4 regions of the Pannonibacter tanglangensis genome follow, and region 1 is predicted to be linked to each of the others. Evidence: predicted binding sites of a transcription regulator. Region 1 holds the regulator's gene; each other region holds the start of a gene.
The links. Region 1 encodes PhoB, which activates phosphate uptake and scavenging genes when phosphate is short. Its sites were predicted from a motif close to TGTCATNNANCTGTCAT; they were not measured.
Positions count from the first base shown of each region.

Region 1 (2,914 bases):
CGCCCGAACAGGCGGCACAGACAATGAGCGCTGTTTATACACCGCGCATCGCCTTGCCTGTCAATGCAAATGGCGCATTTCAGCCACTCAGCAAGCCCGCGGCAACCGCGGCGTAATCTGGGGAAAAGTCGTTTCGTCCCCGGTTCATGTTGTCCGTATCCTTGCCTCGGATTTGGCCGCCATTGTACTGTCCTGCCTGTCGGATACGACATCTCGTGCTGTAGATCACCAAATCATACTGGATATGCCAAGAGGGGCGTGGAACACGCGTGCCTTAACACTTGGTTACTGCCTTCAATTCGGATCTGCGGCCGGCAACGACGGGGTGTGACGGATGAGCTGGACTGACGAACGCGTGGAGCTCCTGAAGAAGCTCTGGACTGACGGGCTGAGCGCGAGCCAGATCGCCGCCGAGCTCGGCGGGATCACGCGCAATGCGGTGATCGGCAAGGTGCATCGCCTTGGGCTGTCCGGTCGCGCCAAGGCGGTGGCCCCGGCGGCCAAGCCGCGGCGGGCACGCACGCCGACGCCCCAGACGCCGGCCGCAACGCCGCGTCCGGCCCAGGCCCCTGCGGCGCAGAGCCGCGGGGCGACGGCGCTGAAGATGGACCCGGTCGAGGACGTCGCCGTCGAGGTGGCACCCGAAGCCGCGCCGGTTGCCGAGATCGTGCCGATGACGGAACGGGCGACCATCCTCACGCTGACGGAGCGCACCTGCAAGTGGCCGATCGGCGACCCGAGCTCGCAGGATTTCTACTTCTGCGGCCGGCACTCCGATCCGGGCGTGCCCTATTGCGCGCATCACTGCCGCATCGCCTATCAGCCGGTGAATGACCGTCGCCGCGACAAGGACAAGAAGCAGCTGGCCCGCGCCTGAGCGCCAGCTGCCGACCGTTTCGGGGTGGCCAACCAGTCCGTGGTCGCCCCACCCAACCCGAAGCCCGCCGCGCCTCCGCCCGGCGGGCTTTTGCTTTTACGCTCGGGATGCGCCCAAGCGGCCCGACGTCAGGCGAGACAACTGGCAACAAAAAAGCCCGCCAGAAGCGGGCTGGGCTTGATGTGATGACAAAGCTCGCCCTCTCCGAAGTCATCCCGGCCAAGCGCAGCGCCGAGCCGGGACCGGAGGGGCGAGGCCTCCATATTTCAATCAGCGAACCCGGGAGAGACCCAGGCTCTCCGCTCCCGGATCTCCGCTTCGCTCTCGTCCGGGATGACGATACAGGGTTTGTCAGCAGCCTGAGCCCACCGGAGGCGGGCTCAGCGGCGATGTTTCGCCAGTCGATGACAAGACGCAGCGTCAGCCGGCGACCGCAAACTGGTCGTTGAAGGCGTATCCGGCGCCGCGGACGGTGCGGATCGGATCCTTCACCTTGCCGCGGTTGATCGCCTTGCGCAGGCGACCGACATGCACGTCGACCGTCCGCTCGTCCACATAGACGTCATGCCCCCAGACGCCGTCGAGCAGCTGCTCGCGCGAGAACACGCGGCCGGGCGAGGTCATCAGGAACTCCAGCAGGCGGAACTCGGTCGGTCCGAGATGGATTTCCTTGCCGTTGCGGCGGACGCGGTGGGTCTCGCGGTCAAGCTCGATGTCGCCGGAGCGCAGCATCGTCGACACGACCTCGGGCCGGGCCCGCCGCAGGATGGCGCGCACGCGCGCCATCAGCTCGGGGATCGAGAACGGCTTGACGACATAGTCGTCGGCACCGGTGGCGAGCCCGCGGATGCGCTCGGCTTCCTCGCCCCGGGCCGTCAGCATGATCACCGGCAGGCGCTCGGTCTCTGCCCGCGCCCGAAGGCGCCGGCACAGCTCGATGCCCGACAGGCCCGGCAGCATCCAGTCCAGCAAGAGGAGGTCCGGCTGGCTCTCGCGCAGCCGGATTTCCGCTTCATCGCCGCGGGCGCAGGCCTCCACGGAATAGCCTTCTGCTTCCAGATTGTAGCGCAACAACAGGCTCAGCGGCTCTTCGTCTTCAACGATGAGAACCTTAGGCATTCATACGCTCCAGCAATCGGACGCGGGTGACCGCGTCAGGCGTTCTCGATGTCGGCGAGGCCGGTTTCATCGATCTTGCGGCGAGCCTCCAGCAGCTGCTTGCCCGTCACCATGAAGTAGACGTTCTCGGCGATGTTGGTGGCATGGTCACCGATGCGCTCGATGTTCTTGGCGCAGAACAGCAGATGCGCGCACTGGGTGATCTTGCGCGGGTCTTCCATCATGTAGGTCAGCAGCTCGCGGAACAGCGAGGTGTAGATCGCATCCACCTCGTCGTCACGCTCGCGCACGGCCTGGGCTGCCGCAGCGTCGTGGCTGGTGTAGGCGTCAAGCACGGCCTTGAGCTGGCTCAGCGCCAGTTCGGACATGTGCTCCACGCCGAAGGCGGCCTTCTTGGAGTTGAGGTCGCCGTCGATGGCAATGACGCGCTTGGCGATGTTCTTGGCAAGATCGCCGACCCGCTCCAGGTCGTTGGCGATGCGACCGGCGGCCATGATCTCGCGCAGGTCCTGGCCCATCGGCTGGCGCAGGGCGACGATGCGGATGAACTTCGCCTCGATCTCCTGCTGCAGCTCGTCGAGACGCGCGTCCTGCAGGATGGTCTTGTGGGCCTTTTCCAGATCCTGCGACAGCAGGGCGGTCACGGCGTCGTTGACCAGCGCCTCGGCGAGGCCACCCATCTCGGCCACACGGCCAGCCAGCTCGCGCAGTTCTTCATCGTAGGAACTGACGGTATGCTCGGACATGTTCAAATCCTTCTCGCGTTGGAAACAACTGGACCTTAACCGAAGCGACCGGTGATGTAGTCCTGCGTACGCTTGTCCTGCGGGTTGGTGAAGATGTCCTGCGTCGCGCCTTCCTCGACGAGATTGCCGAGGTGGAAGAAGGCGGTGCGCTGGGACACGCGGGCGGCCTGCT
Region 1 covers NZ_JAABLQ010000001.1:2,512,299-2,515,212, forward strand. Annotated here, with positions in the region: gene GWI72_RS11165 (GcrA family cell cycle regulator) at 335-877, shown strand; gene phoB (phosphate regulon transcriptional regulator PhoB) at 1,298-1,996, opposite strand; gene phoU (phosphate signaling complex protein PhoU) at 2,032-2,742, opposite strand; gene pstB (phosphate ABC transporter ATP-binding protein PstB) at 2,778-2,914, opposite strand, start outside.

Region 2 (2,914 bases), 710 kb from region 1:
ACGTCGCCGTTGACGACGGCGAGAACGGACTGCTCATGGCCGCCAGCGAAGGTGGTGGACCCGAAGAACTCGGTGTCCTTGAAGCCTTCCTTGGCAAGGGCGACGACCGGAACCAGGTAGCCAGAGGTCGAGTTCGGGTCAGCGTAGCCGAGCTTCTTGCCCTTCAGGTCGGCGACCTTCTCGTAGGGGCTGTCGGCCTTGACCAGCATGACGGAGACATAGCCGGTGGAACCGTCGATCTGCTCGGTCGTCACGACCGGCTCGACGGTGCCCGGGGCGTCGATCTGGATGCCGGCATAGGCGGAGGCGCCCAGTTCGGCGTAGTCGAGGTTGCCGCCCTTCAGGCCTTCCATGGTGCCGGCGTAGTCAGCAGCCGGGAACAGCTTGACCGGCACGCCGAGCAGCTTTTCAAAGCGCTTGACGAGGCACTCGTTCGAGCGCAGGCGGTCGGCTTCGTTTTCGCCGCCGAGCAGGCCGATGCGGAATTCCTTGATCGGCTCGGCCGCGACGGCCTGGGTGGCGGTCAGGGCAACGAGGCTCACCGCGGCAGCGGAAGCGATTTTCGACAGAAAGGTCATGTCCTGTACTCCGAGGATGCAGACGATGGATGACAATTGAAGGGCAGCGGGATCACACCGCTGCCGTCGCCACCGGCGTCATCGCACCGGCGGAAGCGGCAATCTCCGGCGCAGCCACGCGGCCGCCAGCCAGGGAGGTCGAGGTCGAGGCCTCGTCGAAGTTCTCGCCCGCCCCGTAGATCTCGCGGGCAGCGGCCGTGGTCAGCTCGTTCGGACCGCCGTCGAACACGATGCGGCCATCGCGCATGCCGATGACGCGGTCGCAGTAGTTGCGGGCGGTGTCGAGCGTGTGCAGGTTGCAGATGACGGTGAGGCCGTCCTCGACATTGATGCGCTTCAGGGCATCCATGACGACCTGGGCGTTCATCGGGTCGAGCGAGGCAATCGGCTCGTCGGCAAGCAGCATGCGCGGCTGCTGCGTCAGGGCGCGGGCAATCGCCACGCGCTGCTGCTGGCCACCGGACAGGTTTTCCGCACGCTGCAGCGCCGTCTCGGCAATGCCCAGACGGTCAAGGTTCACGAGGGCCTGAGCCCGCTCCTCACGGGTGAAGAGCTTGAACATGGACGGCAGCGTGCCGTGCATGTTGAGGCGGCCGAGCAGCACGTTGGTGAGCACATCAAGACGCGGCACCAGGTTGAACTGCTGGAAGATCATGGCGCAGTCGCGCTGCCAGCGGCGCTGCGCCGTACCGGACAGCGCAAGCACGTCGCGGCCCTCGATGACGATGCGGCCCGAGGTGGCCGGCGTGAGCCGGTTGATCATGCGCAGGAGCGTCGACTTCCCGGCGCCGGAGCGGCCGATGATGCCGACCATCTGCGGCTTGTCGATCGAAAAGGTGACGTTGTTGACGGCCGTGCGCGAGCCGAACTGCTTGGTTACGCCTTCAAAGGTGATCACCGGACGCCCCGTTTGTTGATCTCGTTATGGGGCGACAAGAGCCATGGTTTTGTAACAATCGGATGACGAGTTACTGGCCGGTTGAAAATTTGAAATGAAGTTTTGATGACAGTGCAAGTGCATCCTGCGGAAGGACCTTTTTCCAGGACGTCGAATGTTACAGAATGATTACAGTCTGTCGCCGAAAAACATGAGATGATGCCGGCACCTAGCCAAACGATGTCATGTAACTGACATATTCACGGCAGCTATGGCATCCAGAGGCACTGTCTATGGATGCCGGATGTGAGCCGCCTGACTTTTTTCGCGCAGTGCAGTTCTCGGGGGCACCCGGCAGCGCGCGGCGGCTGTCCGACGGGGGCCAGATGCGGGCGAAGTGCGTGCCAAAAGGACCAAGGGCGGACGAAGGGCGGGCGAAAGGCGGGCGAAAGACGGGCGAACGGCGGGCGCGGCCGGCGACGCGGCACCTTGAAACGCCGAGCGCCCCGGATCCTGGCGGACCCGGAGCGCTCGCGATGGGGAGGTGATTCCGGGCCACGTGACGCGGCCCCGGTACCGGCTGCAGATGCCGCTCACGCCTTGCGCGGTGGTCAGGCGCTGCCGCGCATCAGCCAGTCGAGGGCGCGATGTGTCGGCATCCCATGGCCTTGGCCTCAGGCGCTGACCAGCGCCAGCAGGGCGCGACCGACATCCGTCGCCGGGTCGCAGAGATCGAAGACAATGTCGAAATGGTTGCGGTTCCGGACGAGGAGCTCAGGTCTGCCGAGCGCCTCGGCATAGGCCCGGGTCTGACGGTGAAATCCCGCCGTCTCGTGTTCGGCGACCGCGATCACCGCCTGCGGGGCCCCGGCCGTGCGGCGCAGCGGGCTGAGGCTCTCGATCTCGGCCGGGGTCAGCTGCATCCAGTCCTGCACATGGCTGCCGGCGACGGGGGCAAGCTCGAACAGGCCGCTGAGCGGCAGCGCGCCCTTCAGCACCTGGCCGGGCAGGCCGAACTCCTGCTGCCAGCCCGTCATCATCAGCGTGCCGGCAAGATGTCCGCCGGCCGAGCTGCCGGTAACGACGATCCGCCGGCGGTCGATGCCGAGGCTGTCGGCCTCGCGCCAGAGAAAGGCGAGCGCGGACCGCATCTGCCGGGTGATTTCCGTGAGGCTTGCGCCAGGGGCGAGGGTGTAGTCCGGCGCGGCCGAGGCAATGCCGAGGTCGGCGAGCATGGGCGCCATGAAGGCCGAGTGGTCCTTGGACAGGGCACGCCAGTAGCCGCCATGGATGAACAGGACCAGCGGGCGCAGCTCCCCTGCCCGCGTGCCGTAGAGGTCGAGCTTCTCCCCGCTCCTTGCGTCATAGACCAGATCGAGCCGGGCGCCGGCCATTGCCCGCGCCGGGGCGGAGCGCGCCAGGTAGGCGGCGATGATCTCGGTGAAGCGCTCCGGCGCGA
Region 2 covers NZ_JAABLQ010000001.1:1,801,110-1,804,023, forward strand. Annotated here, with positions in the region: gene phnD (phosphonate ABC transporter substrate-binding protein) at 1-578, opposite strand, end outside; gene phnC (phosphonate ABC transporter ATP-binding protein) at 631-1,476, opposite strand; gene GWI72_RS08065 (alpha/beta hydrolase) at 2,130-2,914, opposite strand, start outside.
Region 2: phnC (phosphonate ABC transporter ATP-binding protein) is a predicted target of PhoB. The motif match lies at 1,697-1,713, and genes of this name have one in related genera.

Region 3 (2,914 bases), 1.4 Mb from region 1:
CAGGGCCAAAGGACACGCTCTTTCCTCAATCCAAGGAAGAAAGACAAAATGTCAGCGACACCCAATCCGGCGACCATGAAGGCCGCCGTCGTGCGGGCCTTCGGCGCCCCGCTTGATGTCTGCGAGGTCGCCCGTCCCGTCGCCCTCCCCGGCAAGATCGTCGTCAAGGTGATGGCCAGCGGCGTCTGCCACACCGACCTTCACGCCGCCGACGGCGACTGGCCGGTGAAACCCAATCCCCCCTTCATTCCCGGCCACGAAGGCGTCGGCATCGTCTGCGAGGTCGGGGCCGGCGTGAAGGGCATCAAGGAAGGCGACCGGGTCGGCATGCCCTGGCTGCACTCCGCCTGCGGCCACTGCAAGCACTGCGTCGGCGGCTGGGAAACCCTCTGCAACGAGCAGCAGAACACCGGCTACAGCGTCAACGGCGGCTTTGCCGAGTATGTGCTGGCTGACCCCGGCTATGTCGGGCATCTGCCGGCCGGGCTCGAGTTCGCGCCCGCCGCGCCCGTGCTCTGCGCCGGCGTGACCGTCTACAAGGGCCTGAAGGAAACCGACACACGCCCGGGCGAGACCGTCGCCATCATCGGCATCGGCGGGCTTGGCCACATGGCCGTGCAATATGCCAAGGCCATGGGCCTGCATGTGGTCGCCGTCGACATCCATGACGACAAGCTGGCCCTTGCCCGCAACCTGGGGGCCGACCACACCATCAACGCCCTGACCACCGACCCGGTTGCCGAGATGCAGAAACTGGGCGGGGCCGAGGGCGTGCTGGTCACGGCCGTCTCGACCAAGTCCTTTGCACAGGGCTTCGGCATGCTGGCCCGGCGCGGCACCATGAGCCTCGTCGGCCTGCCACCCGGGGACTTCCCGCTGCCGATCTTCGACACGGTGCTCAACGCCAAGACCATTCGCGGCTCCATCGTCGGCACGCGCAATGACCTCACCGAAAGCCTCGCCTTCGCGGCCGAGGGCAAGGTCAGGGCGCACTACTCGGAAGACAGCCTCGACAACATCAACGCGATCTTCGACCGCATGCGCCAGGGCGCGATCGACGGCCGTGTGGTGTTGCGCATGAACTGACCCTTCCGGGCAGGATCATGTCATCCGGAATGATCCGATCTGTCCGCACAAGCATCCGCGCGGCCCCCTGCCGGGCCGCGCGGCACGTTTTCAGGCCGGCGCGTCACGGCTCTGTCACTTAAACCCGCTATGCCTCTCCAAGTCATTCGAATGAATTGGAGGCCTTGATGGCGCGGGAAACGTGGCAGTCGATCCGGGACCGGCTGGCAGCCGACATCCTCTCCGGCGTGCTGGCACCGGGCGCGCAACTGCCGACCGAGCCGGAGCTTTGCGCCGAATTCGGGGCCGGACGCCATTCGGTTCGCCGCGCCATTGCCGCCCTTGCGGTCGAGGGCAAGCTGCGCGTCGAACAGGGCCGCGGCACCTTCGTCGAAAGCGCGCCTCTCATCAACTACCAGATCAGCCGCCGCACCCGCTTCCGCCAGAACCTCCTGAGCCAGGGCGTGACGCCGGCGGGCGAACAGGTGACCGATGACGTGATCGCCGCGCCGCGCCGCGTGGCGGAGGCGCTGGAGCTGCCCGAGGGCGCGCCGGTGCACCGGCTCATGCGCCGGGGCCTTGCCGACGGCGTGCCGATCAGCCTCGGCGTCGCCTGGCATCCCTTCGACCTCATTCCCGACATGGCCGAGCAGCGCCGCGCCGGCCGCTCCGTCACCGACATCTACCGCGCGCATGGCATCACCGACTACCTGCGCAAGAGCACCACCATCTACGCCCGCCGCCCCACCCTCGAGGAGGCGCGTCTGCTCAAGCAGCACCCTGACCAGCCCGTGCTGGTCGTCACCAAGACCGACGCGACCCTCGCCGGACGGCCGATCGGCTACTCCCAGGCCATCTGGGCCGCCGACCGCGTGCAGTTCACCTTTGATCTTCCCGACGAAGCCGAACCCCGGAGTCCTGACCAGGATGACTGAGACCACCCCCACCCATGAGGCCACCAGCGGCCACAGCGCCTTTCTCACCGCGCTCTCCCATGGCGATGCGGACAGCGTGAAGCGTTTTGCCGAAGGCCTGCTGCCGCAGCTGGGAGCCGTCGAGGTCCTGCGCAGCCGCACCGGCCTGGTCATGCTGCCGTTCCGCGACACGGTGAAAGGCACCGATTTCCACCTCGGCGAGGTGCTCGTCGCCGAAGCCGAGGTCCGCCTCACCGACCACGACGCCACCGGCTACGGCATGGTCACGGGCCGCGATCTGGAATGGGCCATGGCCATGGCACTGATCGATGCCGCAGCGGCGGCCGGCCTGACGCCCACGGTCCTCGACGCCTTCGTGACCGGCCTGGAGGCGGCCAATGCCGACCGCGACCGGGCGCGCCTGCGCGCCGTCGAGGCCACCCGCGTCGACATGGAAACCTTCTGATCCCTCTTCCTCACGGAGACCCGCTCATGGGTGCCCTGCCCCCCAGTTCCCACGCCCTCATCACCGCGCCCTTGCGCGGCGCGGAGGAGATCCGCGACAACACCGCCTTCGAGGCGATCCTCTGGGCGCTGAGCCGTCCCGGCGAGATCCGCCATCTGCCCGAACCCGGTCCGCGCACCATCCTGCTCGCCCTCGTCGACCGCGAATGCCGCGTCCATGCGGATGATGCGGTCATCGGCGACCTGGCCGCCTGGACCGGCGCGACCCTGACGCCGCTGGCGGACGCCGACCACGTCTTCCTGTCGCTGGAGCCGGGTGCCGACATCGCCCGCCTCGGCGCCCTGAAGGTCGGCTCCGCGCTCTATCCCGACGACGGGGCCACCGTCGTCGTCGAGGCCCGGCTTGGCCGTGCCGAGGGCGACGGCCAGCGCCTCAGCCTGTCGGGTCCGGGCATCGAGACCACCCGCGA
Region 3 covers NZ_JAABLQ010000001.1:1,123,566-1,126,479, reverse strand. Annotated here, with positions in the region: gene GWI72_RS05245 (zinc-dependent alcohol dehydrogenase) at 49-1,086, shown strand; gene phnF (phosphonate metabolism transcriptional regulator PhnF) at 1,254-2,000, shown strand; gene phnG (phosphonate C-P lyase system protein PhnG) at 1,993-2,445, shown strand; gene phnH (phosphonate C-P lyase system protein PhnH) at 2,472-2,914, shown strand, end outside.
Region 3: phnF (phosphonate metabolism transcriptional regulator PhnF) is a predicted target of PhoB. The motif match lies at 1,188-1,204, and genes of this name have one in related genera.

Region 4 (2,914 bases), 520 kb from region 1:
CGGCGGGGGCGCTGCTGCTGCCCTGCACGGTCGGGTTCAGGGAGGAGGCAGGGGCGCGGCCGGTCTCGACGGTCGGCGTGCTGCCGCTCCCGGCCACGGACAGACCCACCCCGTCCGTGGTGCTGGCGCTCTGTCCAGGGCCAACCTGAGACCGCTCGCCGGTGTCCATGTCGACAACCTGCACCAGCCCCCGGTCGACCCGCACTTCTGCCGCGCCGCGCCGCACCGAGACGTCAAAGCGGGTTCCCTTGACGACGGCAGCGAGATAGGGCGTCTCGACCGTGAAATGCGGCTGCCCGCGTTTCTGGACGTCAACCGTGACCGTCCCGTCGCGCTGCAGCAGCGTCGTCGTGCGGTCCGTCGACTTCAGGCTCGAAATGGCGATGGTCGTATTGGGCGCGACCAGCACGGTCTCCCCGGCGCGGGCCAGCACCGCCTTGGCACCCCCGCGCGTGGCCAGCGTCACGCCGCGCGGCAAAGGCATGCCCGGCCGCGCCGCCACCGGCGCAGCCCCGGGGGCCAGCAGGTAGACCTTGCCGCTGGTCCGCTGGATGATCCAGTCGGACGCCTGCGCAATGCCGGGGACGGTCAGGAGCGGAAGTGCCAGGCAGAGAGCCAGACACAGGGCTCGGCCGCGGCTGCGGACACGGTGCCCCCCTCTGGGCCTGCCCTCATCAGGACGAAACGGCGCGACGCCCTCGGAAGGATCCGCTGGAGTAGCTTGTGCCCACATTGTTCCCAGTCCCGACATGATACTTTTCGGAACGATTGGAACATCCTGACCTTAACCCGAGCTGAATCGGGATTGTAAATTTTCAGCAACCGGATAGAGGCGCAACTTCCTCTGCGTCCGTTTCCGAGGCTTCACGACACCGGCAGCATGAGGCGCGCCTCGACGGCGCGCAATACATCCGGCTCGTCGATGTTCATCTGCTGGACACCGCAGCTGAGGGCCCGCTCGAACACGGCCTCCTCCGCGCCGGCATAGAAGAGCTGGGTCACGAGACCGGCCGCATGGGCCTGGGCCACGCGCTCCGGTGTGACGTTGGTCTCGTTGAACTCGAGGATATGCGCGCCGGCGGCAACGGCCCGCTCGACGGAGCCCGTGTGCTGGAACAGCACCATGCGGCGCAGGTCCGGGACCCGCGCCCGCATCTGGGCCCGGATGCCCTCGTCGAAGGAGAAGGACCAGGCCCGGTCCAGCATCCCGCGCGCCGCCAGCATGTCGCGCACCCGCGCCGGATCGGCCGCCTTGATCTCGGCATAGGTTCCGATGCGGCCCTTGCAGGCATCGAGGAAAACGGACAGGCGGGGAATGCGTTCGCCGGCAAAGGCAGCGCCAAACCAGCTGCCGGCATCGAGGCCGTCGAGCTCGGCCGAGGTCATGTCGGCCACGCGGCCGCGCCCGTCCGTCGTCCGGTCCACCGTCTCGTCATGAATGACATAGAGGATGCCGTCGCGGCTGGTGCGGATGTCGAACTCGATCACATCGGCGCCGGCGGCAAGGGCGGCCTCCAGGGCGGCGAGCGTGTTTTCGGGCGCCTGTCGGGACAAGCCCCGATGGCAGATCAGTATGGCCTTCGTCACATGCGTGTCCTCTTGTGCCCGCAGCCGACCGACGTCCCGAGGGCCGACTGCGGCCGCGCCCCAGCCCGTTCTTCCTGCCTGACCCGCTTGATGGATTGATGACAGGGCGGACGTTGCGCCCGGAAATCGATTGTGCGCCGCAACAGGTCCGGCTCACAAAGCCGCGATCCCGGCGTGATCGCCGGTCACGGAGCCCCCGGCCCCATGCCGCGCCAGCTACGCAATTTCACAAGGATTTCCGCGCTGTTGTACGCTGAATAGTAATCAGTGCCCCAAATGACGCTGCTACGTCGTTCAATCCGAGTGAACAGTTCGTCAAATTGTGCCTTGCGCGAAATCAGCTACATGTTGAAGCGCAGGCATTCGCAATGCCATCCCGTTCTTCCCGTCCGGAGACCTGACATGACCCGTTTCGCTGTTTCTGCTCTCGCGCTCGCGCTGTTCGCCACCCCGGTCCTCGCGGACCCGGTTGCCTACGAGTTCGACAAGAGCCACTCCAACCTGTCCTTCACCTATGACCATCTCGGCTTCTCCACCACCGACGGCCGCTTCGGCGGCTGGGAGGCCAAGCTCCTCGTCGATGCCGACAAGCCGGAGAATTCCTCCATCGAGCTGACCATCGACACCACCACGCTCGACACCTTCTTTGCCGACCGTGACACCCACCTGAAGAGCGCCGACTTCTTCGATGTCGCCAAGTTCCCGCAGGCCACCTTCAAGAGCACCAAGGTCACCAAGACCGGCGAGAAGGAGCTGGAGATCGTCGGCGACCTGACCATCAAGGGCATCACCAAGCCGGCGACCCTGCAGGTGACCGTGACGGCCATGGGCGAGCATCCGATGGCCAAGAAGCCGGCGATCGGCTTTGCCGGCAAGACCACGATCAAGCGCTCCGACTACGGCATGAACATGTATGTTCCCTATGTCGGGGATGAGGTGACCATCACCCTGCATGCCGAAACCCTCGCCGCGGCCCAGTAAGGGCCGCCGCGCGAACCCGGGCCGGACGCCGCACCCCGCGCGTCCGGCCCCCATCGGGAGAGCCGCCATGCTGCGCAACAGTTCCTCCGGCTACGGCTGGGTCGCGATTGCCTTCCACTGGACGATGGCGCTGATGATCATCGCCATGCTCGCCCTCGGGATGTACATGCACCGCCTGCCGCTGACCGATCCGGGCACCTTTGCCCTGTTCCAGCTGCACAAGTCGATCGGCTTCGTGATCCTGGGCCTCGCGATCTTCCGCCTCATCTGGCGCTTCGCCAACCCGAGCCCGGCGCTTCCGTCCGCCATGCCGGCCTGGGAAAAGGCGGCCGCCCATCTCGGCCAC
Region 4 covers NZ_JAABLQ010000001.1:1,992,416-1,995,329, forward strand. Annotated here, with positions in the region: gene GWI72_RS08835 (FecR domain-containing protein) at 1-484, opposite strand, end outside; gene GWI72_RS08840 (glycerophosphodiester phosphodiesterase family protein) at 865-1,587, opposite strand; gene GWI72_RS08845 (YceI family protein) at 1,990-2,568, shown strand; gene GWI72_RS08850 (cytochrome b) at 2,636-2,914, shown strand, end outside.
Region 4: GWI72_RS08840 (glycerophosphodiester phosphodiesterase family protein) is a predicted target of PhoB. The motif match lies at 1,675-1,691, and genes of this name have one in related genera.